DNA from 2 places in the Rhodococcus sp. B7740 genome. Region 2 is predicted to be linked to the other one. Evidence: predicted binding sites of a transcription regulator. Region 2 holds the regulator's gene; the other holds the start of a gene.
What was found. The regulator HspR, encoded in region 2, represses chaperone genes until heat shock. The targets are predictions, from matches to a motif close to ANNTGAGTNNNNNNNACTCANNT.
Positions count from the first base shown of each region.

Region 1: a site for HspR is predicted at 2,327-2,349, ahead of clpB (ATP-dependent chaperone ClpB). Genes of this name have one in related genera too.

Region 1 is NZ_CP010797.1:4,566,528-4,581,845, reverse strand. It holds gene clpB (ATP-dependent chaperone ClpB) at 1-2,268, opposite strand, end outside; gene NY08_RS21325 (globin domain-containing protein) at 2,472-3,635, shown strand; gene NY08_RS21320 (hypothetical protein) at 3,658-4,329, opposite strand; gene NY08_RS21315 (helix-turn-helix domain-containing protein) at 4,623-5,042, shown strand; gene NY08_RS21310 (DUF2277 domain-containing protein) at 5,039-5,353, opposite strand; gene NY08_RS21305 (TetR/AcrR family transcriptional regulator) at 5,376-5,951, opposite strand; gene NY08_RS21300 (cytochrome P450) at 6,046-7,443, shown strand; gene dinB (DNA polymerase IV) at 7,444-8,631, opposite strand; gene NY08_RS21290 (hypothetical protein) at 8,704-9,069, opposite strand; gene NY08_RS21285 (inorganic phosphate transporter) at 9,093-10,079, opposite strand; gene NY08_RS21280 (DUF47 domain-containing protein) at 10,087-10,704, opposite strand; gene NY08_RS21275 (polyphosphate polymerase domain-containing protein) at 10,730-11,647, opposite strand; gene NY08_RS21270 (hypothetical protein) at 11,663-12,511, opposite strand; gene NY08_RS26140 (RNA-binding S4 domain-containing protein) at 12,599-12,766, shown strand; gene NY08_RS21265 (CotH kinase family protein) at 12,778-14,454, opposite strand; gene NY08_RS21260 (DUF4956 domain-containing protein) at 14,457-15,134, opposite strand.
Region 2 is NZ_CP010797.1:2,941,585-2,956,902, forward strand. It holds gene NY08_RS13540 (MFS transporter) at 1-784, shown strand, start outside; gene NY08_RS13545 (MarR family winged helix-turn-helix transcriptional regulator) at 781-1,182, shown strand; gene NY08_RS13550 (FAD-binding oxidoreductase) at 1,186-1,947, opposite strand; gene NY08_RS13555 (heat shock protein transcriptional repressor HspR) at 2,507-2,923, opposite strand; gene dnaJ (molecular chaperone DnaJ) at 2,923-4,098, opposite strand; gene grpE (nucleotide exchange factor GrpE) at 4,129-4,761, opposite strand; gene dnaK (molecular chaperone DnaK) at 4,758-6,602, opposite strand; gene NY08_RS13575 (hypothetical protein) at 6,908-7,408, opposite strand; gene treS (maltose alpha-D-glucosyltransferase) at 7,706-9,886, shown strand; gene NY08_RS25190 (hypothetical protein) at 9,926-10,486, shown strand; gene NY08_RS13590 (dynamin family protein) at 10,475-11,935, opposite strand; gene NY08_RS13595 (dynamin family protein) at 11,932-13,740, opposite strand; gene NY08_RS13600 (IniB N-terminal domain-containing protein) at 13,889-15,318, opposite strand, start outside.

The DNA.
Region 1 (15,318 bases), 1.6 Mb from region 2:
CAACGCGTCGAACACCACCACGTCGTCGAGTCGGTTGACGAACTCGGGCTTGAACGAACGCCGCACCGCGTCCATCACCTGCTCCTTGGTACCGCCGGCACCGAGGTTGGAGGTGAGGATCAGGATCGTGTTGCGGAAGTCGACGGTCCGGCCCTGGCCGTCGGTGAGACGACCCTCGTCGAGCACTGCGAGCAGGATGTCGAACACGTCGGGGTGTGCCTTCTCGACCTCGTCGAAGAGCACCACCGTGTACGGCCGCCTGCGCACGGCTTCGGTCAACTGTCCGCCGGCCTCGTAGCCCACGTAACCCGGAGGTGCACCGACGAGCCGAGCGACGGCATGCTTCTCGCTGTACTCACTCATGTCGATGCGCACCATCGCCCGTTCGTCGTCGAACAGGAACTCCGCCAACGCCTTCGCCAGCTCGGTCTTGCCGACGCCGGTGGGGCCGAGGAACAGGAACGATCCCGTCGGACGGTTGGGATCGGCCACCCCGGCACGGGAGCGCCGGACCGCGTCGGACACCGCTTGTACGGCGTCCTTCTGTCCGACGACTCGCTTGCCGAGTTCGTCCTCCATGCGGAGCAGCTTGGCGGTCTCGCCTTCGAGCATCCGGCCGGCCGGGATTCCGGTCCAGGCCGCGACGACGTCGGCGACGTCGTCCGGTCCCACTTCCTCCTTGAGCATCACCTCGCCCTGAGCAGGAGAGTCCTCGGTCTTGGCGGCGAGCTCCTTCTCGAGCGTCGGGATGCGTCCGTAACGCAGCTCGGCGGCCTTGCCCAGATCGCCGTCGCGTTCGGCGCGGTCGGACTCCCCGCGCAGGTTCTCGAGCTCCTCCTTCAGGACTCGCACCGAGTCGATGGCGTTCTTCTCGTTCTGCCAGCGGGTGCTGAGCCCGGCGAGCTTCTCCTGCAGATCGGCCAGTTCCTGGCGGAGCTTGTCGAGGCGAGCCTTCGACGCGTCGTCGGTCTCCTTCGCCAGGGCCATCTCCTCGATTTCGAGGCGACGGACGGCCCGCTCCACCTCGTCGATCTCGACGGGGCGCGAGTCGATCTCCATGCGCAGCCGCGACGCGGCCTCGTCGACGAGGTCGATGGCCTTGTCCGGCAGGAAGCGGGCGGTGATGTACCGATCACTGAGCGTTGCCGCAGCGACCAGGGCGGAGTCCGTGATCCGGACGCCGTGGTGCACCTCGTAGCGTTCCTTGAGTCCGCGCAGGATTCCGACGGTGTCCTCGACCGAGGGCTCTCCGACGTAGACCTGTTGGAAGCGTCGTTCGAGGGCAGCGTCCTTCTCGATGTACTTGCGGTACTCCTCAAGGGTCGTCGCACCGACCAGACGCAGTTCGCCGCGGGCCAGCATCGGCTTGATCATGTTGCCCGCGTCCATCGCGGACTCGCCGGTCGCGCCGGCACCGACGATGGTGTGCAGCTCGTCGATGAATGTGATGACCTGGCCCGCGGAGTTCTTGATGTCGTCGAGCACGGCCTTGAGCCGCTCCTCGAACTCACCGCGGAACTTCGCCCCCGCGACCATGGAACCGAGGTCGAGGGAGACGACGGTCTTGCCGCGCAGGCTCTCCGGAACATCGCCTGCCACGACCCGTTGGGCGAGTCCCTCGACGATGGCCGTCTTGCCGACGCCGGGCTCGCCGATGAGCACCGGGTTGTTCTTGGTGCGTCGCGACAGGACCTGCACGACGCGCCTGATCTCGGTATCGCGCCCGATGACGGGATCGAGCTTGCCTTCGCGGGCCAGCGCGGTCAGGTCGGTGCTGTACTTCTCCAACGCCTGATAGGTGTTCTCGGGATCTGCACTGGTGACCCGAGCGCTGCCACGAACGGCCTGGAAGGCGTCGCGCAATTCGTTGGGTCCGGCTCCGTGGCCGCTCAGAAGCTTGGCTACGTCGTCGTTGCCGGTCGCCAGGCCCACCATGAGGTGCTCGGTGGAGACGAACTCGTCGTCGAGTTCGGTGGCCAGGTGCTGCGCTGCGGTGATCGCGGCGAGGGTTTCACGGCCGAGTTGCGGAGTTGTGGTCGAGCCGGATGCCGAGGGCATGCGATCGACGAGGTTCTGCGCTTCTCGACGCACCGTTGCAGGGTCGACGCCGACGGCCTTCAACAAGGGTGTGGCGATGCCGTCGGTCTGATCGAGCAACGCCACCAACAAATGTGCCGGACGAATGTCCGGGTTACCGGCCGCGGATGCGGCCTGCAGGGCAGCAGAAAGCGCTGCCTGCGACTTCGTGGTGGGAGTGAAACTGTCCACCGGTCACCTTCTTTCTCGGATCGGGTTTCGTGACTGTCGCTGGGTACAACCATAGACAAGTTGAGTCTGTTCCGCTCAACCCTGATTTTCTTCGTGCGCGACTCTGCACATTCCGTACCGTGCGCGATACCCTCGATCGGTCTACTTTGGAGACGGTCGACGGCAGTGACCGGTGGGGCAATCGGTGGGGTGGAGGTAGATCGATGCTCGACGCACGCACGATCTCCCTGGTTCGCACCGGATTCAAGTCCGTCGTGGCCGCCCAGGACGGACCGGCGCGGCTGTCTCGGTCCTTCTACGGCCACCTGTTCGCCGAGCACCCCCACTTCCGCGCCCTGTTCCCCGCGTCGATGGATGCGTTGCGTGAACACTTCGTCATGGCCCTCGGGTACGTCTTCGAGCATCTCGACGACCCCGACCGCGTCGAACCGTTCCTCGAGCAACTCGGCCGGGACCACCGCAAGCACGGAATCTCGGGCGCGCACTTCCGTGCGGGCAGCTCGGCCCTGATCAGCGCGTTCCGCACGTTCGCCGGCAACGAGGTGTGGACCGACGAGGTCGAGACGGCCTGGAACGACGCACTCACCGTCGTGAGCGATGCGATGGCCGAAGCCGCCGACAACGACGAACTGCCGCCGTTCTGGAGTGCCACCGTCGTCGAACATCATCGGCTTCTCGACGACCTCGCGGTCGTGCGGCTCAAGACCGAGGGCGAAATTCCGTACTTCCCCGGGCAGTACGTCAGTGTGCAGATTCCGCAGCGGCCCAAGCTGTGGCGGTATCTGTCCCCGGCCATCCCCAGCAATCCGTACGGCGAGATCGAGTTCCACGTCCGACGCGTATCCGGCGGCTGGGTGTCGCCGGCGATGGTCACCGAGACCGCGGTCGGTGATCGCTGGTCCATCAGCCCGCCACTGGGCGGGATGCACGTCGATCGCGCGATCCGCGAGGACGTGCTGATGATCGCGGGAGGTACCGGCCTGGCTCCGCTGCGCGCGCAGGTCATGGAGATGGCGCAGCGCAGCAACAATCCGCGGGTGCATCTGTTCGTCAGCGGGACGTATCCGTGCGATCTCTACGATCTGGACACGCTGTGGCAGCTGTCGCTGTCCAATCCGTGGCTGACGGTCGTTCCGGTGACCGAGGAGCTCGAGAATCCGTGGTGGTACTCGGGCACACCTCGCGAACTGCCGTGGGGAATGCACCACCGTCTGCACGGCGCGGTGGGCAAGGTGGTGACCCAGTTCGGCTCGTGGGCCGATCGGCAGATTCAGATCTGTGGGTCGCCGTCGATGGTTCGGACGACGATCTACGCCCTCCGCAAGGTCGGCACACCGATGAAGCACATTCAGCACGATCCGTTCTGAATCACGTTGCGCTGCTCGGGTTTCAGCTCGACAAAGACTTCGGCGGCAGATCCTCGACGATTCCGCCCGCCACCAGGCGAGGAGTCCAGGTCTCGGTGATGAGCCTGCCGTCTCCGGTGATGATCGCGTCGGGATCGGGGTCGATCAGAATGGGATAGCCCGCGTCCGCGTCGGCCAGGACGTTCTGCACCAGAAGGTCGTTCTCGATGGTGTAGTGCACGCGAACCGGATGCAGATCCGAGTCGAAAGCCCATGGGCGGCCGATGAAGATCACCGCATCACCGGAATCGTCGAGTACCGACACCGAGCCGTCGTGCTCGAGCCGCAGGCTCCACCGAGGCGGCATGGACGTGACGAACTCGAAGCGGTGGGGCGCTCGGGTGTCGAGCAGGTGGATCATCAGCAGTGCACCGTCCCAGGGATCTCGTTGCGGGACAATCACTTCGAATGATCCACATTCGTAGAACCTGGATCCGAACGGACCCGGGATGCCTGCGCCGAGATCGTCTGCGATGGCGAGTTCGAGCCGAACGAATCCGGATCCGTCCTCGGCGCGGAGCATGATTCCCTCGGACGGGTGCGGCATGGGCGATTCGTCCCGCGGTGCGTAGGACAGCACTGCTCGAAGCAGAGGCTCGACCACCTCCGCGTCACCGTCTCGTGAATCGAACGTTCGTCGTTGACGACCGGTCATCTCCACCCCCTCCGCCTGGCAAGACAGTCTGCCACCGAGGCTCCGATCACGCGCCCGATTCTGCGGAAAAGCATTCGTTCGATCCCGTTTCCCCGGGTACCCGGCCGCGCGGACTCGGCCCCGCACGTCAGCCACCTCATGAAACCGATCAGTCCGATTCTGGGAGGGATTTCTGCAGGTCAGCCATGATTCGACGGGATCACGACAGCGGCTACTATGAGCCGGTTCGGTCCGTGGCGGACCGATCTGCCCGGGTGGGCAGCGGCTGTATCAGGAAGGCACACACATCCCCGATGTCCGCTGATTTCGCCGCACGTCTGAACCATCTGTTCGCCACGATCCACCCGCCCGGACGCAAGCCTCACACCAATGCCGAGGTCGCCGACGCACTCGCCCTGCGCGGGCACCAGATCTCCAAGCCGTACATCTCGCAACTGCGGTCGGGGCAGCGCGTCAATCCGTCCGCCGACACCGTGGCGGCACTCGCCGCGTTCTTCAAGGTCAAGGCCGACTACTTCTTCGACAACATCTATGCGGCCAAGGTCGATCACGACCTCGAACTGCTCACCCAGCTGCAGGGATACGGCCTACGTCGCCTGTCCGCCAGGGCATTCGACCTGTCCGAGGAATCTCAGAACCTGCTCAGCTCGATGGCCGAGAAGCTGCGCGTGAGCGAAGGACTTCCAGCGGTGCCGCCGGACAGCACCGTCTAGGATCCGGCTTTCGAGGCCGATACGGGTCGTTCCGCAGGCTGCACTCCCGCGGCCGCAATTCGCGCCTGCACTTCGGGACGCCTCAGTGGCGGCACCGTCGGCGGTGGCTGACGCCGCTCCGGGAGCGCGTCGAGGAGCCGGTGCGTCGTCGCCGTCACCTCGGCGACGGCAACCTCGAAGGCGTCACGGGTGGCGTCCGAGGTCTTCTGCACACCACTGATCTTGCGGACGTACTGACGCGCGGCCGCTTCGATCTCCTCGTCGGTTGCGTGTGGTTCCAGCCCTCGCAGGGTGGTGATGTTTCGGCACATGCATCGACGATAACCCCGCAGCTCACACCTCGAGAAGACCTGCCACGGCACGTAGACACACCGCACGAACCTGTTCTCGGCTCAGAGTTCTGCGCTCCACCCAGTCCAGGCACACCGCTCGCACGAAGGCCACCCACCCGCGCAGTGCGGTGCGGACAATCTCGTCGTCGCGAAATCCTTCGGGCAGAGCAGCCAGGATCCGCTCCTGCTGGATCTCGAACTCGCGCCTGAGGATGTCGTCGATCCGTCGGTCTCCCAGCAGAGACCCGCGGTTGACGGCGCGGACGCCGTGCGCGTGCTCGTCGGTGTAGGAGATGTACGCGTCGAGACCGGCGGCGATCTGCTCGAGGACCGGAAGGGAGGTGTCCGGTGCGGTGAGGTCGAGGTTTCGCTCGGATTCGGTGCGCACGACCTCGACGAAGAATTCACGCTTGGACGGGAAGTAGTGGTACATCAACCCGCGGGAGACGCCTGCGAGATCGGCGACCTCCTCGATCCACACGTCCTCGTAGGGCCGCTCGGCGAACAGCGCCGAGCCGATCTCGAGTAGCTGCGCACGCCGTTGCGTCGGCGTCATCCGCTTACGGGGTGTGGTCATGGGCCTCGAACTTTACTTGACACGAGTTCAACAGTGAGTACGGTCACTATTGGACACCGGTTCAACAGGCTTGTCTCGAAACGATGGAGTGGCGATGTCGACTGAGTTCGCGGTACGAAACGGCCCTCTGCCGCATCCCCCGTACCGAGTCCCCGTGCTCGGCGACATTCTCGGAATCAACCCGCGCACACCGGTTCAGGACTCGACCGCCATGGCCGGCCGCCTGGGCACCATGTTCGAGCGGAGCATCCTCGGTCGACGGTTCGTGTTCGCCTCGGGTGCCGATGTGGTGGGCGAACTGTGCGACGAGAAGCGGTTCGAGAAGTTTCTCCCTCCCGGCGTCGAGAATCTGCGCGACATCGGAGCCGACGGTCTGTTCACCGCCTACAACCACGAACCGAATTGGCAACGCGCCCACGATCTGTTGCGTCCGGCGTTCACCGCCGGTGCCATGCGCGGCTATCACGAGATCATGGTCGACGTCGCCGACGATCTGGTTCGGCACTGGGAAGGTTGCGCACGCACCGGGGCGACGACCGACGTGTCCTCGGACATGACGAAGCTGACGCTCGAGACGATCGGTCGTACCGGGTTCAGTTACAGCTTCGGCTCGTTCGCGCGAACCGAGCCGCATCCGTTCGTCTCCGCGATGGTCGGCGCACTGACCTACAACCAGCGGCGGGCGATGCTCAGGGTTCCCGCGTTCGCCAAACCCTTGTTCGCCCGATCGGATCGCGCGTACGCGCAGAACAAACAGTATTTGGCCGATGTCCTCGCAGACGTCGTCCGAACTCGACGCCGGTCCACCGAGAACTTCGACGATCTGCTGCAGATCATGATGAACGCGGCACGCGACGTCGACAATCCGAATGCGTTGAGCGAAGCCAACATCGGGTACCAGATTTTGACGTTCTTGATCGCCGGGCACGAGACCACCTCCGGTGCGCTGTCGTTCGCGCTGTACTACCTGGCGACACATCCGGAGGTCTTCGAACGGGCTCGCGCCGAGGTCGACGAGGTCTGGGGTGCGGGCAAGCCCGAGTTCGGGCAGGTCCCCAAGCTACGGTACGTCCGCCGAGTCCTCGACGAATCGTTGCGCCTGTGGCCGACGGTTCCCGCGTTCGGCCGAGGAGCACGGGCCGAGACCACCGTCGGTGACGGCTACCGAATGGCGGCCGGGGACTGGGCGATCGTGCTGGTGACGGCCCTGCATCGCGATCCGGTGTGGGGCGAGCGTCCCGGCGAGTTCGACCCGGACAACTTTCTACCCGACCGCATCAGGGCCAGACCGGCTCATGTCTACAAGCCCTTCGGTACCGGTGAACGTGCCTGCATCGGAAGGCAATTCGCCATTCACGAGGCGGTCCTGGTACTCGGAACCATTCTCCAGCGTTTCGATCTGCACGCCGACCCGTCGTACCGGCTTGAGGTCGTGGAGCGACTGACCATGATGCCCACGGGCTTTCGGGTGCAACCGTCGACTCGGCTCTAGTCAGTCGGGCAACAGCGGAACCGAGATTCCCGGATCGCGGCCGAGAAGCACCCCACGAGTGAGCGATGTCGATCCGAACTTCTTGTGCACCCCGTCGAGCGCACGGTCGAGAGCCGATGCCTCCGGCGGCGTCCGCACCTGCGGTGCGTCGAACTGCAACTCGAGCTGTTCGGCTCCACCCTTGTCGATACTCGAGACGGTGACACCGACGAGGGTGATGCCCTTCTCGGCGATCAGCGGTGCGGCATCACGGAGCAGTTCGAGCGCGGCGTCCAGGATGTCTCGGGTGTCGGCGGTGGCGCGATCGAGCGTGTGCGATCTGGTAGCGCGAGTGAAGTCGGCAAACCGCAAGCGCAACATGACCGTTCGACCGGTACGCTGTGCTGCGCGCATACGGTGCGTGACGCGATCGACGAGCCCGATCAACGAGGCCTCCACCTCGGCCGCGTCGTGCCTGCCGCGTCCGAGTGCCCGCTGCGCGCCGATGGAACTGCGTGACTTCCCGGGTTGGACGCGTCGCGGATCCCGGCCCATGGCGAGCGCGTACAGATGGGCGCCCGCTCCCTTGCCGAGCACCGATGCCAACGACCGCTCGCCGTAGGCTGCGATATCCCCGACGGTCCTGATGTCGAGGACGTGCAGCTTCTCGGCGGTCACTTTGCCTACGCCCCAGAGCCTTTCGATGTTCAGCGGATGCAGGAACTCGAGTTCGCCGCCGGGCGGCACGAGAAGAAGGCCGTCGGGCTTGGCGAAGGCACTGGCCACCTTGGCCAGAAACTTGGTGGTGGCGATCCCGACGGTGATGGGCAGCCCGACCTGCTCGGCGACGTCCCGGCGCAGTTGCCGACCGATCTCGGTCGCACTGCCCGCAATCTTCTGCAAGCCGCCGACGTCGAGAAATGCCTCGTCGATGGAGATGCCCTCCACCAGCGGGGTGGTGTCGTGGAAGACGTCGAACACGTCCTTGCTCGCCTGCGAATAGGCGTCCATGCGTGGCGGGACGACGATCGCCTGCGGGCACACGGCGCGGGCCTGCCCACCGCTCATCGCCGTGCGTACCCCGAAGGCCTTGGCCTCGTAGCTGGCGGCGAGCACCACTCCCCCGCCGACGATCACCGGCCTGCCGCGCAACCGCGGGTCGTCACGCTGCTCCACCGAGGCATAGAAGGAGTCCAGATCGGCGTGCATGATGCTCGCCACGGGTCGGCCGCTGGACTCCACGAGTCCATGCTCGCACGGCCCACCGACACCGCACCCGACTCAGCGGCAGACGTGCTCCTCCGCGGCCTGCACTATCGGCTCGGCCCAGGGTTCGCCGGTCCCCTTCTCGTAGGTTGCTCCCAGAGAATCGGTCACCTCTGCGACGGCTTCCTCCTCCGTGAGTCCCTGTTGGGCGCGGGTCTCGCAGAAGCCGGGGATGTAGATACCGAGCGCGAACACCTCGTTGACGGTCGTTCCGATGCCCTGCCCGTAGAGGTCGTCGAACAGTGCGGCCATTCCCGGGGTCTCGAGAAATCCGTCCCGCGCCTCCTGAACATCACGCGACACATCGCTCCCTGCGCCGGAGGACGTCAGCTCGTAGCTGCAGCCGGCGGTCAACGCCACCACACACAGTGCAGCACTCACCGCTGTCCGACCTGCTCGCGACTTCACAGGACCACCCCGGCAACCACGTAGGTCAGCGCGGCGACAGCTGCCGCCGCGGGCAGCGTGGTGACCCACGCCGCGAGCATGTTTCCCGCCGTTCCCCAACGCACGGCCGTCGTGCGCTTGGTCGCCCCGACGCCCATGATCGCCGACGAAATGACATGCGTCGTCGATACCGGCGCTCCCAGTCCGATCGAGGCCACGTAGAGAACCGCGGATGCGGTCGCCTCGGCCGCGAAGCCCTGGGGTGGGTCGAGTTCGATGATCTTGCGGCCGAGGGTGCGCATGATCCGCATTCCTCCGGTCGCTGTTCCGACCGCCAGCACCGTCGCGGTGAGGAAATAGCACCACAGAGGAATCGTGTAATCGGCCTGATGACCCGACACCACCAGTGCCAGAACCACGATGCCCATCGTCTTGGCCGCATCCTGCATACCGTGCCCGAAGGCCATGGCTGCGGCCGAGCATGTCTGAGCTCGCCGGAATCCGCGGCTGGTGGCACTGGGAGACGAGCGGCGGAACATCCACAGAATGGCCACCATCGCGGCACTTCCGAGCGCGAAACCGACTGCAGGAGAAACGATCATCGGCAGGATCACCTTGGTCGCGACGCCTCCCCACAGCACTGTCATTCCGCCTGCGAGTGCAGCTCCCACCATGCCGCCGACCAATGCGTGCGAGGACGAGGACGGCAACCCGAACCACCACGTGATCAGATTCCAGGCGATGGCACCGACCAGGGCGCACCCGACCACGAGCAATGCGTCGGATCCGACATCGAGGGCGATGATTCCCTCGCCGACCGTCGAGGCTACCTTCGCACCGAAGAAGGAGCCGAGCAGGTTTCCCACCGCGGCCATGAGCAGAGCCGAACGCAGTGTGAGTGCACGCGTGGACACGGACGTCGCGATGGCATTGGCCGAATCGTGAAAGCCGTTGGTGAAGGTGAACGCCATCGCCAGAGTGATGACAAGAACGAGTGCTACCACCGCGCACTCACGTCTCTTTCAACACGATGGATTCGATGACGTGCGCGACTTTTTCGAAAGCGTCTGCGGCATCTTCGAGTTCGTCGCCCACTCCCTTGAGTTTCATCACGGTCAACGCGTCGAAACGGCCATCGAACAGATCCGCAAGGAATGTCCGATAGGCATGGTCGGCCCGGTTCTCGAGCTCGTTGATCTCGATCCAGTAGCGCTCGAGATCCTTCATCGACGCCAGCCTCGGCATGGCTTCCGCAGTGACTTTCGCCGACCGGTCGAGGATGTCGATCATGTCGTGCATGTGCGGGGTGAGTCGGTCGATCCGGTAGAGCGAGAGCAGATGAGTCGCCGCTTCCATGTGGTCCATCACGTCGTCGAGACTCGAACCCAGGACGTAGATGTCGGTGCGATCGAACGGGGTGATGAAACTCGAATTCAGGGTGCGGAACAGGTCGTGAGTGATGCTGTCTGCTTCGTGCTCGAGATCGACCATGCGCCGTGCAACAGCATCGATCTCCGGTGCGGATTCGAGCAGTTCGGTCAACGTCTTGGCTCCGGTGGCCAGCAGTTGAGCCGAGGAGTTGAACAGGTCGTAGAACAGAACGGACTTGGGCTTGAAGCGTGCGAACATCGTGCGGCTCCTAGAGGTGAGTCGGCTACCGGCGAGCGCCGGCGTATGGCTCGAGTAGATCCGACGGCACGCGATGGTCGGAATCGGCGGGAAGCACGAGTTCGGGTGCACCGGCGCGTGATCGGGGTGCCATTCCGAATGCCTCGATGGACTGGCAGTACTTCGAGACGCGAATGACGGACATGTTCATGCGAGCCGTCATATCGGTCACCCAGTACGGAACCCGCTCGTTGGCCTTGATCTCCAGGATGGCGAGCTTGGGCGGAATGATGAACCGATTCTCGGCGCCGGAGTCGAAGCGGAAGTCGCGGTCGCGTCCGTGCACCTTGTGATCGATGGTGACCCGAAGCCCCAGATCGGCCTCGCGTCCGACGTACGCCTCGCGTAGATAGCCGGTCGTCACCATCGGACGCAGGTCGAGATTGGCGATCAACGTACTGACCTCGTTGACGAACGGGCGTTGACTCGGGTCGCAGTCGATCTCCTCACGTCCGTTCAACCACCGCTGAGAAACGTCGTAGGGCAACGAGATTCGACGCTTCTGCGTGACCCTGTTGACGCGCTGCTTGATCTCGATCTGCACCGGTGTGTCGTCCGTGCACTCCGACGGTGCCCCGTACAGGCGCACCCGCACCTTGCGTCGGAACTTCAGGCCCTCGATCTTCTCCCAGTAGAACCGCAGGTCGGTGGTGTCGTAGTACAGCGAGGTGACCGGGTAACCGCCCTTCGGCGAGAACGGATCGGTGTCCATCCGCGCCGTCAGCTCTTCACGGACCTGCGCGACGTCTGCCTCGGCGACGAAGTACTTGATCTCGTACCGGTTGAACGAGTGCAGCTTGCTGGCGGTCTGCTGGTAACCGGTGGGCTCGGTGGTCAGGTCCTCCGGCGACGCACCCTGCTTCTCCAGTGCGGCCTTGGGTCGAAATTTGTCGAACAGACTCATGAGAGTTCCTTCTTCCTACGAACGGTGGAACGGAGCGAGCACTACGGCGGGCAGTTCGGCAGCTCCGTCGGCCTCGGACGCGAGCAGCAGTTCACCCGCGTCGGTGAAGGCGACGGCCTCGCCCTGTGGTTGATCGGGGCCCTCGACAACACCGGTGGGAGCGCCCGAGAATGCCGCGGCCACATCGCCGTCGGCGATATCGAAGACGAGCAGATCCTTCTTCGTTCGCAGTGCCCCCACAGTGGCATCGGCATCGACGGCCGCCCCGGTGATCGGCCTGCTCGATCCGTCCGGTGCCGTCGCCGACACCGTTCCATTGCGAGCAAGATCGATCAATTGCGGAGAGGTGGTGACGGATTCGGCGCTGCTGTATATCGTGGCGGACGCACCGCCCGAGACCTTGGTGATCAACACCGGTTGCCCGCTGGGCGTCAGAGCGAACGCCTCGACGTCGTGTGCGCCGTCCGGGTAGCGCAGAGAGACGGAGGTCCGCCGATCGGACCGAACATCGACACCGATCAGCGTGACGCTGTCGCGGTCGCTGTCGTTGTCACCGGTGTCGGCGAGCCACACGATCCCCGCACGATCGACGGCCATGTCCTCGACGTCGACCGTCTCGACCCCGACCTCGACCCACCTCGTGACCTCGCAGGCACGGTCGAGCACCGCCAGCCGGTCGTCGCTGCCGCGATCTCCTATCGCGTATCCGGTATCGCCCGTCCACGCCAGGCCCGAGAGCTCGGACAGTCCCGGATCGGTCGGAGTACACCAGGTCTCGAATGCCGCCGCCGATTCCGGTTGGGTCACCCCGCACGACGCGAGAACCGACACACCGATCCCACATGCGGCGACAGTCCGACCCACGCGTCGATTCCTGTTGTTCACCCACGCGTCGGCTGACCGCCACGCGAACGAGCGGCGATCGTCACCACCCGGGAGCAACATCGGCTCATGAACGGTCGAACCTCTGTTCCGGAGTTGCTGGTGGCCACGGGTACGGCGCGCACGCTCGCGCAGGCCGCCTCCTTCGTGATGGAGGGCATGGTCCTGCTCAACGGACTGCCGCTGCGCGACCCCCGCCGCGAGGTTTCCCCGGCGGACACCCTGACCCTGCGCTGACCGCCGGGACATCACGACGATCCCGTGACAACAGGATCGTCGGCGAGTGCGTCGATTCGGATCTGCAGCCGTGACTTCAATTCCGCAGCATCCGCATCGATGTCCTCCTGGGAGAGACCGGCCGACGTGGGAACGGACGCGGCGACCTCGTCGACGATGTCGAGCACCCGGCCACTGGCCCACAACTCGTCGTAGATCGTGCGGAACGCAGTGTCGTACTCGTCGGTGAACTCCGTCGAATCCAAGAACATGTCCTTGAGCGAATTACCCAGCATCGGGCCACCTTCGGGCATGCCCCCGCCTTCCGGGAGCTCCACTCCCTCCGGTGGGGTGAAGCCCTCGGGCAGCTGCGGCATGCCACCGCCTGCCCCTCCGCCACCGGGAATCATCGAGACTTCGTCGTGGGCCCCGGCGGTGGAATCGGAATTCAGAGCCAGATTGAGATCCCACGACACGACGGAGAACTTTTTCGTGTCCAGGTCGTAGTAGAGGTAGAAGTTCTTTCCCGGTCCGCCCATGTCGTCGCCGTTGCCCAGCAAGTTCTGCAGTGCAAGATAATTCGCCAGCGAGTCGACGTCGACGTAGTCGGCCAGATGCGCATCGAACTCGGCCTGGTCTGCACCGTCGAGCCACTTCAACAGCGTGATGATCGGTTGCAGGTCCGCTGTCCCGCGGGCATTGATCTGGGTGAACTGCTCTGCATAGGTGGTCTGATCGTCACCCTGATACGTGAAGGTCGCATTCGCTCCGGTCTTGTACAACACCCCGTCGCCGTCCTCCAGAGAATTGGCGTAGTCGTCATCGGGAGCGACGACCACCAGTCGCGTCGTCTCGGCCGAGTCGTTCACCGAGTACGTGGTGTAGGTGAAGTCCTGGGTCGGCTGGTCCGAAGCGTCGGTGATCGCAAGAGAGACCGACTCGTTCAACGCCGGAGTGTACGGCCGCAGCGAGAGCGTGGTGTGACCCTGATACGCCCGCCCCTCGGAGTACTCGGCGAAGTCGATCAGAAACGGAAGATCCTCGGGCGCATCGAAACTGAGCGGTTCACCGAACACAGCCAACCCGGCTCCCCCGGGCATTCCCCCGCCCTCCGGCGTCGCCGCACCCTCGGGCATCGCCGCACCCTCGGGCATGGCTGCGCCGTCAGGCATGGCCGCGCCATCGGGCATCGCCGCGCCCTCGGGCATGGTTGCGCCGTTCACAGGGGGTGCTGCGCGCTCCGCGCCGGCATTGCCGGCACCGCGTCCCGGCATCGTGCCGTCATCGTTGCTCAGCGAACTCAGCGTCGAGTTGCCCTTCAGTCGAATACCGACGTCCGAGATCAGAGTCCCGTCGATGGTGATGTCGGCGGGTACCGATTCCTTGACACCCTCGTTCTGGAACGAGTCCTTCAGGGTCTGGTAGTCACCGGCATCGATGTCGAGCGAAATCGAATGCGACACAGTGGGATCGAAGAGGCCGACCGTGCCCTGGACGTTCTCGGTGATCTCCGACGCGATGACGGTTGCATCGCCGGTGATGTACGGGCGGATCCGGGTCGACCCGAACACGGTCGCCATCACCACGACGAACACCAGGAGCGTGGCAGCGATCTTCCAGTGCTGCCGGACCCTCCGAGGAATTCGATGGATCAACCTCCTTCGCAGGGTCGTCGGAGCGGAGGGAAAGTTCGTGTTCGGGTCGGCCACGATCAGATATCCGTCTGGTCGTATCCGGTGAGTACCGAAACCCGTTGTCCGGTGTTGACCTCACTGAGGGCAGCGATCAACTCACCGGGCTTCTTGCCGGACCGCAGTTGTGCGGTGAAATACAGCTCGGTCAGTGCACCCGATCTCACCGATTCGGTACTGACAAGCTCGAACTCCTTGCAGTACTTGATCAGTACGTCCTCGACCAGATCGGTGTAATCGGCGTCGGGTGGCACCTGAACCTTGACGACCTGACGCTGCACATCGAGCTTGAACCAGTCGAACTTGCTCATCACCACCATCACCAGGCAGATCGCGAACGTTGCCGCGATCGCCAACACGTAGAAGCGAGTTCCCGTGGCCATGCCGATTGCCATCACGAGGAAGATGAAGCCGACGTCGCGAGTTTCCTTGATGGCGTTGCGGAATCGGACGACGGACAAAGCACCGACGAGGGCGAACGCCCGTGCCACGTTCGATCCGACGACCAGCATGATCAGGCTGATGACCATGCCCACCGTGACGAGAGTTTGGACGTAGGACTGGCTGTACGAGACGTTCTTGTGGGTGAGTCGATAGACCCAGCCGATGATGGCCGACAGGACGAACGACAGTGTCAGAGACACCACGATATCGAACGTCGAGAACGTTCCGCTCAGGTCTTGAATGTTGAAATTCATCGCATTCCGATCGAGTTGTATCGAATTTCGCACTGGTTACCGGGGGTGGTTCGGCCCGCGCACCGGCGTAAATCCTCGCTGTTTACCGTTTGTTCGGATGCCGTTAACCATAGAGACATTCGGTCCGGAAATTCCATACAGGAAGCTGGCAGTTTCCTGCCAATTCAGCCGTGAGAAGCCTGGC
Region 2 (15,318 bases):
GTCCCTCGTGTTCACCATCATCGAAGGTCCCGCGAAGGGTTGGGGATCCCCGCTGATCGTGTTCACCGGTGCCGTCGCCGTCGGCTCTCTCGTCGGACTGCTGGTGGTCGAGTCACGGATCGAGGAACCGCTCATCCAACTGAAGTTCTTCAGGAGCGCACCCTTCAGCGGAGCGACGGTGATCGCCGTGTGCGCGTTCGCATCCCTCGGCGGATTCCTGTTCCTCAACACCCTCTACCTGCAGGACGTGCGCGGATACTCACCACTGCACGCCGGTCTCTACACCCTGCCCATGGCGTTGATGACCTTGATCTTCGCGCCGATCTCCGGTCGCATCGTCGGCACCCTCGGAGCGCGCATTCCGCTGCTCGTCGCCGGAGTCGGCTTCGTGGCCTCGGCACTGATGCTCACCCGACTGACTCCGACGACGTCGTTCGCTTGGCTGGCCGTCGCGTACGTGATCTTCGGAATATCCTTCGGCATGGTCAACGCCCCGATCACCAACACCGCGGTGTCCGGAATGCCACGCAGCCAGGCCGGAGTGGCATCGGCCATCGCATCGACGAGCAGGCAGGTGGGTCAATCGCTCGGCGTGGCCGTCGTCGGATCCATCGTCACGGCGAGCATCGTCGGCGAGATCTCCGACGGCTTCACCGCCGCCGCGGTCCCTGCCTGGTTCGTCATCGCAGGCGCAGGCGTGATCGTCACCGCGCTCGCAGTGGTCACCACCGGCCGATGGGCACGCGCAACCGCCGATCGAATCGACCAACCGGTGCTCGTATGACCGGCGATGCAGCACACGTCTGGCGCGAGATGCGCGCACTGATGCTCGAGAAGCACGACACCCGACGAGCCGTCGCCGACGCCACCGGGATGAGTTTCCTGCGAGCCAAGCTGCTGACCAAGTTGCTCACCGGCGATCGGACGATCACCGAGCTGGCCGAGATCCTCGCCTCCGACGCGCCGTACATCTCGCTCAACGTCCGCGAACTCGAGAAACGCGAGCTGGTTCTGCGTACCGAAGATCCCGAGGATCGCCGACGCCGCATCATCGGGCTCACCGACACCGGACGTCTCCTCGCCGAGAAGGCCCGAGCGATCGCCGACGCCCCGCCGCCGGAATTCACGACAGTCTCTGCCGAAGACCTGGCGCATCTGCGTCGGATTCTGCAGCTGCCCTGATGTTCAGAGGACAGTGCTCGAGCGGCGGATGGTGTCGAGTGGGGTGCCGATCTCGACGAGCGCGCGCACGGTCGCTGCTTCCATACCCGGTGAGCCGCAAACCAGGATCTGGCGATCCGGGAACGGCCCTTGCGTCGCGACGACGTCGGCCACACTGCCCTCCCAGCAATGCTCCGGCTCGAAAAATGAGGCGCTGGAACCGATCTCGGCATGAATGCGGTCGTTCCATCGATCCGACGCCCACGGCTCGTGCAACTGATCGACCACGGGTACCACCGTCAACCACCGGAACTCCGCCGCCATCAGCCACAGCATGTCGCCCGCATACAGATCACGAGGCGACTTACCGCCGACGAAGAGCGTCACGTTCGGCGGCTGCTCGCGACGTGTGAGGTCGAGCAGAATAGCCCGCAACGGAGCGAGACCGGTCCCACCCGCAATCATGACCACATCGCGCCCCGAATCGTCGACATGGAGACCACCCTGCGGATCGCTGATCTGCCACACATGACCGGGCCGCGTCTCGTTGACGATCGATCCGCTCACCCAACCGGCAGGCACGGCTCGAACATGGAATTCCAGCTTGCCGTCTCGAGAAGGCGGCAACGCAGGTGAGTACCGCCGCGTCAGAGCAGTGTTCTGAGGAACCGTGACCGACACCGACTGGCCCGCCCGAAACGGCACCGCGTCGCCCTCGAGTCTGATCACGGCGAGATCGTTCCGAAGACGGTGATACTGAACGACCGTCGAACTCCACGCCTGCATGCCGACCAGAATAGGGGTCGGCGCCGGGTGTCTAGCAAACGCGCGCGCGTTGGGCGGGCGCGTCGGGATCGAGGTCGGGGTGGGCGCGCGGCGGGGTCGAGGTCGGGGTGGGCGCGCGGCGGGGTCGAGGTCGGGGTCGGCGCGCGTCGGGGTCGAGGTCGGGGTCGCGCGTCGGGGTCGGGCGCGCGTTGGGGTCGCAAACGCGCGCGCATTCGCTGAACGCGCGCGAAATGTCGACCGAATCACCGACGAAACTGCGCGCACCCGACAAAGGCGCGCGCGTTTGCGAGGAGGTGCGCCCGAGACACCCATAACGCAGCCCCGTGAACCGAGCCCGACCCGCACAGCCCAGCCCCGCCCAGGTTCGCTCGCTCAGCACCACTCGCCACCGCAAACGCGCGCGCATTCGCTGAACGCGCGCGAAATGGCGACCAAATCACCGGCAAAAATGCGCGCACCCGACAAAAGCGCGCGCGTTTGCGAACAGACGGGGCCGAAACTGCGCGCACCTGACAAAGGCGCGCGCGTTTGCGAACAGACAGGGCCGAAACCGTCGAACCTAACGCTGGTGGCGTGGCTTCCAGACCACGAGGGCGTTGCGCTGGATCGGCACCAGGTCGCGGCGATAACTGGCGTGCACGTTGGCCAAATCCTGAGCCAACTCGGAAACCCGAGCCTGTAATGCCTCGACCTGATTGGTCAGCTCGATGATGCGCTTGATACCGGCGAGGTTGACGCCTTCGTCCTGCGAGAGTCGCTGTACTTCACGAAGCAGCGCGACATCACGCGGCGAGTAGCGGCGCCCACCGCCGGTGGTGCGGTGGGGGGTGACCAAACCGAGTCGATCGTAGGTGCGCAGCGTCTGCGCGTGCATGCCGGCCAGCTGTGCCGCCACCGAGATCACGAAGACCTGGGCGTCGGGATCAGCTTGACCGCCGCCGGCTTTCGCGGATCCACCCTCGGGAGGGACCGACATCACACACCTGCCCACCCGGCCCGCGGGTCGAATCCGCTGGCCTTCTCGGCTTCCAGATAAGTCTTCAGAGCGTCGGTGGCAGCATCGTCCAGTTTTTGCGGGACGGCAACTTTGACGGTCACCATCAGATCGCCGGTACCGGACTTCTTCGGCACACCGCGACCGCGCACGCGCAGCACTCGGCCGTCGACGGTGCCGGGTGGAACCTTCACTCCCACGCGACCGTCGAGAGTGGGCACCGACAACGTGGTACCCAGCACCAGTTCGCCGTAGCTCACCGGAACGGTCACCGTCAGGTCGTCGCCCGTGCGACCGAACACCTTGTCGGGCTTGACCCGTACGGTCACGAACAGGTCGCCCGACGGCGCGCCGCGCAGGCCTGCTTCGCCCTGACCGGCGAGTCGCACCTTCTGGCCGTCACTGATGCCGGCCGGGACGCGCACGGTGATGGTCCGGGTGCGGTTCTGCACTCCGGTTCCGCGGCAGTCGGCGCACGGGTCGTCGATGATGGATCCGCTTCCGCGGCAGTCGTCGCACGGCTCACTGAAGCCGAACGCGCCTTGGTTTCTGTTGACGACGCCTTGGCCGTTGCATCGGGGGCACACCCGCGGGCTGGTTCCGGGCTTCGCGCCGCTGCCGTGGCAGGTGGTGCACGAGGACGGGCTGGTCAGCTTCAAGGGGACCGTGACGCCCTGTGCCGCTTCACGGAACTGCAGTGAGGTCTCGGTCTCGACGTCGCTGCCACGTCGGGGCCGGTTGCTCTGCGTGCGCTGCTGCGCGCCGCCGCGATTGAACAGGCCGCCGAACAGGTCGCCGATTCCGCCGTCGCCGCCGCCCTGACCGAAGATGTCGCCGACGTCGAAGGTCTGGCCTCCACCGCCGAATCCGCCTGCACCGGGCGAGAATCCACCGCCACCGCGGCTACCGAATCCGCCCGAGGCGAACAGTCGTCGTGCTTCGTCGTATTCCTTGCGCTTGGCCGGGTCGGCGAGGACGGCATGCGCCTCGCTGACCGCCTTGAACTTGTTCTCGGCCGAGGCGTTGCCGGGATTGGCGTCGGGATGATTGTCCCTGGCCAACTTTCGGTACGCCTTCTTGATCTCTTCTGCAGTCGCGCTGGAGGAAACGCCCAGCTCCTTGTAGAAGTCCTTCTCGATCCACTCCCGCTGGCTCACCGGGCGTTTCCTCCTCTCGCTGTTTTCTGTCTACTGCTCTTCGGACGCAGGTGCATCCGATTCTTGCGCTGCACTGTCCACGACGCCGACCATCGCGGTCCGCAGGACGCGCTCGCCGAGCTTGTAGCCCGGACGCATCAGCGTCCCGACGACCGGACTGCTGCCGTCGCCCTCGTGGGAGACCGCCTCGTGGATGGCCGGGTCGAAGGCGTCGCCTTCGGCTCCGAAGGTGGTCAGGCCGATGTTCGAGAACACCCCTGCCAACTTGTCTGCCACTGCCTTGAGCGGTCCGGTTTCGAGATCGCCGTGCTGGCGAGCTCGCTCGAGGTCGTCGAGAACCGGAAGGAGCTGCGAGACGACGGACGCCTTGGCGTTCTCCGCTCCGGTCTGCTTCTCGCGGTCGGTGCGACGCCGGTAGTTGGCGTATTCGGCCGAGACGCGCTGCAGATCTGCGGTGAGTTCTGCGACCTGAGTGTCACGCGGGTCTTCCACGACGTCACCGTCGACGGTCCCTTCGTCCACCGAGTCGGGCTGGGGCGCAGCCCCGGTGCCCACCAGGGGCTCCGGAACTGCGTCACCTTCCCGTACTTCACCGGTCTCGGGATCGATCTTTCGCTTGTCCACGAAAGTGACCGGTTCTTGCTCGGTGTTCTCCGACGTCACTTCTTGTCCGTGTCGTCGGCGGGCTCGTCGACAACCTCTGCGTCGACGACACCGTCGTCAGCGGCCTGCGCGCCACCCTCTGCGCCGCCCTGCTCCTTGGCCTGAGCCTCGTAGATGGCGGTGCCGAGAGCCTGCGACTCGGTCGAGAGCTTCTCCACGGCGGTCTTGACTGCCGAGATGTCGCTGCCCGCGAGAGCTGTCTTGGCGTCGGCGATGGCGGTTTCGACGCGTCCCTTGAGCTCGGCGTCGACCTTGTCCTCGTTGTCCTTGACGAACTTCTCCGTCTGGTGGACGAGGGACTCGGCCTGGTTGCGGACCTCGGCCTCTTCGCGACGAGCCTTGTCCTCGTCTGCGTGAGCTTCCGCGTCGGCGACCATGCGGTCGATCTCTTCCTTGGACAGGCCGGAGCCGTCCTGGATCTTGATCGTGTTCTCCTTGCCGGTGCCCTTGTCCTTGGCCGTGACGTGCACGATGCCGTTGGCGTCGATGTCGAAGGTGACCTCGATCTGCGGGACGCCGCGAGGAGCCGGGGGCAGCTCGGTCAGCTCGAAGGAGCCGAGGAGCTTGTTGTGCGAGGCGATCTCGCGCTCACCCTGGAAGACCTGGATCTGCACCGAGGGCTGATTGTCGTCAGCGGTGGTGAAGGTCTCGGAACGCTTCGTCGGGATGGTGGTGTTGCGCTCGATGAGCTTGGTCATGACGCCACCCTTGGTTTCGATACCGAGGGACAGCGGCGTGACGTCGAGGAGCAGAACGTCCTTGACCTCACCCTTGAGCACACCGGCCTGCAGTGCAGCACCGACGGCCACGACCTCGTCCGGGTTGACGCCCTTGTTGGGCTCGCGTCCACCGGAGAGTTCCTTGACCAGCTCGGAGACGGCGGGCATACGCGTCGAACCACCGACGAGCACGACGTGGTCGATGTCCTTGACGGCGATGCCGGAGTCCTTGACCACTGCCTGGAACGGCGCACGGGTGCGGTCGAGCAGGTCGGAGGTGATCTTCTGGAACTCCGAGCGGCTGAGCTGCTCGTCGAGGAAGAGCGGGTTCTTGTCGCCGTCGACCGTGATGTACGGGAGGTTGATCGAGGTGCTCTGCCCGGAGGACAGTTCGATCTTCGCCTTCTCGGCGGCCTCACGCAGACGCTGCAGAGCCATCTTGTCCTTGGTCAGATCGATGCCGTTCTGAGCCTTGAACTTGTCGACGAGCCAGGTCACGATGCGCTCGTCCCAGTCGTCGCCACCGAGGTGGTTGTCTCCGGACGTCGCACGGACCTCGACGACGCCGTCGCCGATTTCCAGGAGCGAGACGTCGAACGTGCCGCCACCGAGGTCGAACACGAGGATGGTCTGCTCGCTGTCGCCCTTGTCCAGGCCGTATGCGAGAGCTGCCGCGGTGGGCTCGTTGACGATGCGCAGGACGTTGAGACCGGCGATCTGGCCGGCTTCCTTCGTGGCCTGACGCTGTGCGTCCTCGAAGTAGGCGGGAACGGTGATGACCGCGTCGGTGATTTCCTCACCCAGGTAGGCCTCGGCGTCGCGCTTGAGCTTCTGCAGCGTGCGCGCGGAGATCTCCTGAGGGGTGTACTTCTTGCCGTCGATCTCCACGGTCCAGTCCGTGCCGACGTGGCGCTTCACGGAACGAATCGTGCGATCGACGTTGGTGACCGCCTGGTTCTTCGCGGGCTGGCCGACCAGCACTTCACCGTTCTTGGCGAAAGCGACGATCGACGGGGTGGTGCGTGATCCCTCGGAGTTGGCGACGACAACCGGTTCGCCGCCCTCGAGGACGGACACGACCGAGTTGGTGGTCCCGAGGTCGATACCGACCGCACGAGCCATAATGTTTCCTCCTGTTGTTGCGTGGATTCAGTCCCTGGGTGAGCGAACTCCGCTCAAGTTTGCACAACGCGTTCTGTCGCGTCAACTTCCAACTTGAGCCTCATCCACTCAAGGCTGCTGACCTGCACAACGGAGGGTGTGACGAATTTGTTCCCCGAGGGAGCGGCTGCGCCGCATGTGCATGGAAATTCGGTGCCTGCCACGAACTTCTACTCACATGGGGCGAAGCCCCTCCACAGCAGTACGCCGCGACGATCAGCAAGGATCGTCGCGGCGCAGCGGGGAGAAAGCTGTTGCGGAAGGAGTTACTCGGCAGGCTCCTCGGCCGGTGCGGGAATGCAACTGTGGCTGAGCAGGCCACCGGTGATGTTGTCGAGGAAGTTCGCATCGAGTGCACTGGCGAATGCCGCGGCACCGGCGGGACGAGCGATCCATTCACGATCGACCGAGGGCACGGTGTACGTGGCCGCTTCGCCTGCCTCGATGGTCGCCTCGGTGTTCTGACCCTGCACGCCCGGCAGTGCGCCGTAGTTGACGTTGACGTTCGAGGCGTCGTCCGCGCCGACGTTGTCGACCTTGACCTGCAGTGCGACGACACCGCCCTCGGGTGCGTCCTCGACCGTGGTGTCGCAGACGGCGGCCATGGTCACCACCAGGTCCGGGCTTTCGAGCACCACCGAGCCGAGCGGGCCGACGGGTTCGGGTGCCGGTTCGGCCGATGCTGCCGGTGCGAGGGCGACCGCACCGATGGCGGCGGCCAGAGCGGCCGTCGAGGCCAGGATCGATGTGCGGGCAAGACGTCGCATGAACAACTCCTGTAGCTGAGGGGGATGTGACTCATGAGTCTGATGTGACAGATGGGTCAGTTGGTACCTGACTCACTATGGCCTATCCGAATCAGACATTCCACACCAGGCGGTCTCGATTCGATGACGTTCGCATATCGAAGGAAAGGGCCCCTGACGAATCACATCCGTGTAGTTCGGCGTAGGTTTCACCGGTCGGCGAGCCAGGTTTCACCGCTCACCGATCAGGGGAACCACAACCCTGCGGATCGGCCGCGCCCTACGTAGGGTTGAGGAAAAGCGAGGCTACGGAGGCACATGGATCCCGAAGTGCAGCACGAACCGAGCGAGATCACCTACGACGAGAAGTTCTATCCGGCTCGGCCGAAACCACTTCGACCCTCGGTACGTCGCGCCAACCGAAGCAACAGCCCCACTCCCGACAGCGAACCGGTGGCGTCGAACCCCGAGTACGTGGACTGGCTCACCGAACAGTCGATGCTGCGCGATGCCAAGTTGATCGCCGAGCAACTCTCGGGCAAGGGCAGCATGTGGCAGAACCCGTATGCCGACCCCGATCCGCGCGCCGCTGTCGAGCGCGCACCGGTGTGGTTCACCGCGTACCCCATCTCGGTGATCAACGCCCCACAGACGAGTTTCCTGAGCACTCTCGGCGACGAGAAGCTGTGGCAGGCGTTCTCCGAAATCGGCGTCACCGCAGTGCATACCGGCCCGGTGAAGGTGGCAGGCGGTATCCACGGTTGGCGTCCGACCCCCTCGGTCGACGGACACTTCGACCGGATCGGCATGCAGATCGACCCCGCATTCGGATCGGAAGAAGAGTTCCGACGCCTGTGCGTGGTGGCCTCGGCGTACGACGGCATCGTGATCGACGACATCGTTCCCGGCCATACCGGCAAGGGCGCGGACTTCAGACTCGCCGAGATGGCCGTGGCCGACTACCCCGGCATCTACCACATGGTCGAGATCGAACCGCAGGACTGGCATCTGCTGCCGCGAGTGCGGGCCGGTGCCGATTCTCAGAACATCGACGCCGAGGCCGAGGCCAATCTCGCCCGCGCCGGATACATCATCGGTCAGCTGCAGCGTGTCATCTTCTACGAGCTCGGCGTGAAGGAAACCAACTGGAGCGCAACACCTCCCGTCGTCGGTATCGACGGCGTCGAACGTCGCTGGGTGTACCTGCACTACTTCAAGGCCGGTCAGCCGTCGATCAACTGGCTCGATCCCTCCTTCGCCGGAATGCGACTCGTGATCGGCGACGCATGCCATTCCATCGCCGATCTGGGTGCAGGCGCATTGCGGTTGGACGCCAACGGTTTTCTCGGTGTGGAGCGTCGAGCCGAGGGACCGGGCTGGTCCGAGGGCCATCCACTGTCCGAGGCAGCGAACCACCTGATCGCCAGCGTGGTGCGCAAGATGGGCGGGTTCACCTTCCAGGAGCTGAACCTGACCATCGACGACATCAAGGCCATGGGTGCCAACGGAGCCGATCTGTCGTACGACTTCATCAACCGCCCGGCGTATCAGCATGCCCTCGTCATGGGGAACACCGAATTCCTCAGGCTCACCATGACTTTGGCCCGCGATCACGGCGTCGACACGGCGTCTCTGGTGCACGCGTTGCAGAACCACGACGAGATGACGTTCGAGCTCATTCACTTCGCCACCCTGCACGCCGAGGACGAGTTCACCTACGGCGGCGAGGCGGTCAAGGGCAGCGATCTGGGCGATCGCATCCGCGGGGAACTGACCGATCGACTCACCGGACGTTGGGCACCGTACAACCGGACGTTCACCACCAACGGAATCGCCTGCACCACAGCGAGCGTGATCACCGCATCGCTGGGCATCCGCGATCTGGACCGCATGGACGAGCGAGACATCGACACCGTCAAGCGGGCCCACCTGCTGTTGGCGATGTACAACGCGTTGCAGCCGGGCGTGTTCGCCCTGTCGGGCTGGGATCTGCTCGGCATTCTGCCCATCGACGCCGAGGAGGTCGACGACCTCATCCGCGAAGGTGACACTCGGTGGCTCAACCGTGGTGCACACGATCTGATGGGGTACTTCCCCGAAGCCGTGCGCTCGGAGTCGGGGATTCCCCGCGGGCGCAGCCTGTACGGCTCGCTCCCCGAGCAGCTGGCCGACCCACAGTCGTTCGCCCGCCAGTTGGCGCGAATCATCGAGTTGCGCAAGCGGTTCGGAATCGCAACCGCTCAGCAGATCGATATTCCGACGGTCTCGCACAAGGGCCTGCTGGTCATGGTGCACGAGCTCAGCCAGGGAACCATCCAGGCGACGGTACTCAACTTCTCGTCCGAGGAGATCAGTGCCACCATCCAGTCCAAGCACCTGGTGCCCGGTACCTGCGCCGTCGATGTCTTCGACGACAACGAGATCGCCACCGTTGACGAGCTGAACAGCTTCCCGATGACCCTGCGTCCGTACGAGGGTGTGCCGGTGGTGCTGCGCTGAGACAGCGGCCCGTCACCGCCGACGGATAGACTCCTGCGCGTGGCCGATGAACAGAACGACCCGACATCGCGGAGGCTCCGCCCTCCCCGTCCGCAACCACCGCGGCCCGATGTCGCCGTCGAACCGCTGCGGCCACGGCAGGAGCCCACTTCCTCGGTACTGCCGAAGGTCGCGAATGCGCTGTGGGCACTGACAGCGGTACTGATTCTCGCATTGGCCGCCGCGGTCGCCCTGAACTGGGAGCCTGTGCTCTCCGGCGTCGAAAATGCAGTAGCGCAACAAGATTCGACAGCAAGTGCGGCCGACGTCCGCAACACTGCCTCGGCCACGCTGCTGTCCAGCGGGGCCGCTGCGGCTGTGCTCGTGCTGCTCGGTTTCGTCGCACTGAATCTACTGCGCAATGCAGCGACGTCGTCGAAGGTCCTGATGGGCGCGGTCGGAATCCTGACCGTCGGTGCATCGATCACGTTCTCGACGTTCGTCTCCGACGCTCCCGCGTTGCTCGGTGGCGTCCTGCATTGGGGGCCGTTCGTCGTCGCGGGTACTGCTGCCGCCGCGACGATCGTCGCCCTCATCCCTCGAGCATCCTCACGCCAGTGAGGCAAGTATCCCTTCGGCGCTGCGGGCCGCCGTGGCGCACGAGGTCGAGGTGAACCGGTCCAGCAGTGGATGCTCGGACAATGCGCGCCACTTGTGCACGGCCGCCAGCGCGGTGTCGCGCTGCTGAGCTCGTCCGGCATCGGGAGGCAGATCGAGACGCTCGGTGGCAGCGATACCGAAGCCACCGATGATGCGCTGCAGCTCGAGCAGTCCGCCGTCGGGCAGTTTCGGCGTGGTGGAACGCAATCGACCGAGCAGACGCAGTTCGGCGAATCCGTGCACGTCGGCGAGCATTCGGCCGGCCTCGGTGCGAAGCGCGTGAGACTCCGGCCTGAACTCCAGGATCCGTTGCAGCGCAACCAGAGCCGAATGCAACTTCAGCTGGTCGGCACGTTGACCGAACTGCACGTCGATCACCGACCGAAGTTCGGTGAGCCCACTGCGCTCGACCAGATCGGCAGCCAGCGTCGGCGAATCGCGCACCCCGAGCCGAATCAACGTCACAGCCATCCGAATACCGAACAGCCCGAACCGGTCGACGATGCTGGCCCGCAGCGCTGCATCGACCGGGAGCGTGCTCTCCGCGCGCACGAAACGGTCGGCCGAGAGCATCGCCAACTGCAGATCCTCGGTGGGCACCGTCGCCAGCATCTCGAAGGCCGCGAACTCGTTCTGCCGCAGGGTTTCCGCGCCGAGCGCGAGCAGTCCTGCAACCGGAACCACCGCCTGGCACAGGCCGGTGGCCTCGAGTTCGGACGCGAATCGCGCAGCGACCTCCTTGGCCGACATCATCGCGTCCATCCGCCCCGAACCCACCTCGTCGGCTCGCGAGACGACGCCGATCACACCGAGCGGTCCCGAATCGCCGCCCACGTGCGCGCCGATCTGACCGAGAAACGACACGTCGGTCGCATTGAGAGTGCGCAGCAGATACACGACGGCGTCCGCACCCGACGACGAGTTCTCGGGCGTGAGCATTGCCAACGTGCGTGCCGACACATCTCGCGACAGAGACGAGGTACCGGGGGTGTCGATGATCGTCGTCTGTGCCAAAGCGCTTGCAGGCCATTCGACGTCGAGTCGGTCGACCTGTGCGGCCGTCAACGACCCGAGGTCGAAGGTCAATCGCCCGTCGCGCCGTTGCACCGGCACGTTCGCGGCTCGGTCGCCGTCGTACCAGGCCGTGACGGCGGGAGTGACGCCGTTGCGGTACCACGTGACGACCTTCGTGCACTCGGTGGCGTCGGTCGGGGCGATATCCTGCCCGACGAGAGAATTCAGCAGCGTCGACTTACCTGCCTTGAGTGATCCCGCGAGGGCCACCCGCAGCGGCTCGTCCAGGCGGTAGAGGCATTCGTCGAGCATCCAGGACGCTTCGGCATCACCGGAGTACGTCGATCGTGCCGCAGAGATGAGGTCGCGGGCCCGGGCGAGAGCCGCCACGCTCATACGGCAGCGTCCTCGACCAGAGATACTGCCCGAGAATTCAGTTCGGACACCACCCGCATGTCCTTCTCCAGCGCGGCGATGCGAGCGGCACGGTCGGTGTTGTCGGCAGCGGCGGCCTCCTGCGCCGAGCGCAACGACTCGTTGAGCGAGCGCAGCGTCTGCTCGGCGATCGAGGTGAAGTGATCACGCAGGACTCGCTGAATCTGCCGCAGCCGGTCCTTGGACTCCTTGCCCACCTGGAAGCTGACGTCGTCGGTGAATCGCCTGATCGCGATCTTGGCCTCGGACCGCCGCGCTTTGACGCGGTTCTCCTTGTCCTCCTTGTACGCCTTGGTGCCCAGCAGTACACCCGCACCGATCGAAATAGGGTTGAGCAGACTCAATCCGACGAACGTGGTGATCAGGCCGAACATCAGCACACCGCCGTAAGACCCGCGCATTCCGACCAGGACCTTCTGGGTGATTCCGATACGACCGGATTCCAGATCGGCCAGGGACGAGACGGGATCGAGGACGTTGTCGAGATCACCGAGATCCAGATCGGGCAACGCTGCCGCTCCGGACGAGGCGAAGTGTTCGGCCACCAACTCCGAAAGCCACAGTGCCCGTTCGTGAGCCCAGACGAAGTTGTCACCCACCGACGCGGCGATCTGCTCCTCGAGCCACTCGCCGAGCTGCGGCCAATCCTTGCCCGGATCCCCCTCGTCGACGGTCTCTTCCGCTTCCCGGGTGACGCGCCGCAACCGGTCGCGCAGATCGTGATCGATGTCGGAGGCGAGATCGGCGATACCGTCACCGAGGGTCTGCTGCCATTGCGACGACCGCTTGTGCAGCTCCTCGGCGGCGGCCTTGGCGCGCTGCAGCCCGGCGACGGCCGCGGCGGCCCGCTCCGGATCCTTCAGTGCCGCAAGCTCACTACCGAACGAGAGCGTCAGATGTTCGGTGACGGAACGGACATCGAGCGAGACCGAGGAGCGCGCCAGCACATCCGCCCGGGCCACCACGTCGTCCCGCAGAAACGCGTAGAGCTGCTGGAAACCGGACTCGGCGTTGAGTTCCTCGTCGTTCAAACGCAGTGCGTGCGAACGCAACAGAGACGAGACCGGCAACATCTGCACGTCGATGCCTGCGCGATCCAGGTGTCCACGATTGGCCTCGACGATCTGCCGCCAGTGCGGATACAGGTCGATCTTGGTGATCAGCACCGCCACTGCCGGGCACAGTCCCTGCACCTGCCGGAGAAAGGACAGTTCCGGCTCGGTGAATTCGCGCGAGGCATCGGACACGACGAGCACCGCGTCGGCCGACGGAATGAGACCCAATGTGCCTGCAGCGTGCGGATTCGTGTGCCCACCGACTCCGGGAGTGTCGACCAGTACCAACCCGTCGGCGAGCAACGGGCTCGCCACCCCGATGTCCAGGCGCAACACCTCACGGCCCTGGGCCAGCGGACTCGACGGGGTGACCGTCGTGATCTGCTCGGGCGGAACATCGACTCGAATCGGTTCGTTGCCCGGATCGGCGAGTACGAGCTGCGCGGACAGGCTCTCGGCATTGGACACCACGGTCGGGATGGCGGTGGTCTCGTCGTCGCCGACCGAGCACACCGTCAGATTGAGCAGCGAATTCACGAACTGACTCTTGCCCTGCTTGAGCGGTCCGACCACGATGATGCGTCGACGTGGATCCAGCACTCGCGAGCGCGCCGCCTCGACTCGATCCACCAGGTCGGATCTTCCCGCCGATGTCGCCACCGCCGCGGTTCGGCTCAGCAGCTCTGCCAGCTCCGTAGATTGCCCGTCCATACGCTCGTGCTCACAACCGTTCTCGTCGACTTCCGCGGTACCCGGGCTCCACTGACGCCCAGGAACGAACTCTAGCTACGACTCGGCCCCGAGTGCCGGGGAACACTCGGGGCCGAGTCATGTCATTGCCTACCCGCAGGCGAGGGGATCAGGGCTGCGTGGGGTCGAAGTCGTGATCGACGGTCACATGTCCCAGGGAGTCCGCTGCCGAGTCCACCGAACCATGCAGGCTCGAGTCGCTGAACAGGCTCGAATCGGTCTCGCCCTGACCGAAGACGTCCGAGTCGACGCTCGACCAGCCGGAGCCGTTCGCCGTAGCCGAGGAATCGAACGAGCTGGAGTGATCGAACGATCCCGATGCCGCGGAGGAAAGGCTGCCGCCTGCGTCCGCCAGTCCCTCGACACCCGACTGCAGGCCACCGGTGAGGCCGCCCGCGGCCTGGCCACCGAGGTCGGCAGCGGAATCAAACCCGCCGCCCGCGGAAGCCGCAGCGTCCGCACCAGCATCCAAACCCGCACCCACGGTGGACGCGAAGTCGCCTCCGATCGAGGCACCGGTGTCCAGTCCTGCGCCGACGTTGGACGCGATCTCGCCGCCCACCGAGGTTCCGGCGTCCACTACTCCGCCCGCGGCACCTTCGAGGCCACCGGCAACCGAGCCTGCAGCTCCCGCGGCACCTTCGAGGCCCGCACCTGCGGACGCCGCTGCGTCGATTCCGCCGCTCACCGCACCGGTGACGGCTCCTTCGAGTCCGGCACCGGCCGAGGCCGCAGCATCCACGCCGCCTGCCACTCCGCCCGCGATACCGCCGCCGAGGCTGCCGAGTCCGGCCAGGCCGCCGGTCAGACCCGCACCTGCATCACCCACTCCGGCCAGACCACCGGCCAGACCACCGGCCACACCTGCACCCACGTTCCCGACGCCTGCCAAGCCACCGGCCAGATCGGCACCGACGTTCCCGACGCCTGCCAGACCACCGGCCAGATCGCCACCCACGTTCCCGACGCCGGCCAGACCACCGGCCAGATCGCCACCGACGTTTCCGACGCCGGCCAGACCACCGGCCAGATCGCCACCGACGTTCCCGACGCCGGCCAGACCACCGGTCAGATCGGCACCGACGTTTCCGAGGCCTGCGAGTCCTCCCATGAGGCCCGCGCCCAGTCCGCCGAGTCCGGCCAGGCCGCCCGACAGGTCTGCACCGAGTCCGCCGACTCCGGCGAGTGCTCCTTCGACGGTTCCCGAGAGGTCTGCTCCGGCGGCAACTGCTGAGTCGATCGCTCCGACGAGTCCTGCGCTGACGTCGGCTCCGGCTCCGAGTGCGGCTCCGAGGTCGAGTGCTGCGCTGGTGTCGAGTACCGATTCGAGGGCGGTGCCGAGCTGGGCTCCGGCTGCTCCGCCGACGCCGAATGCCGTTCCGAGGATTCCTTCGAGGCCGCCGGCAACTCCGCCTTCGAGGCCGCCGACAAGTCCGCCGCCGATGTTTGCGCCTGCTCCGATCGTGCCGTCGAGTGCAGCGTCGAGTGCGGCGGTGAGGCTGCCGACTGCGCTGGTGTCGAGATCGAGTGCGGTTCCCA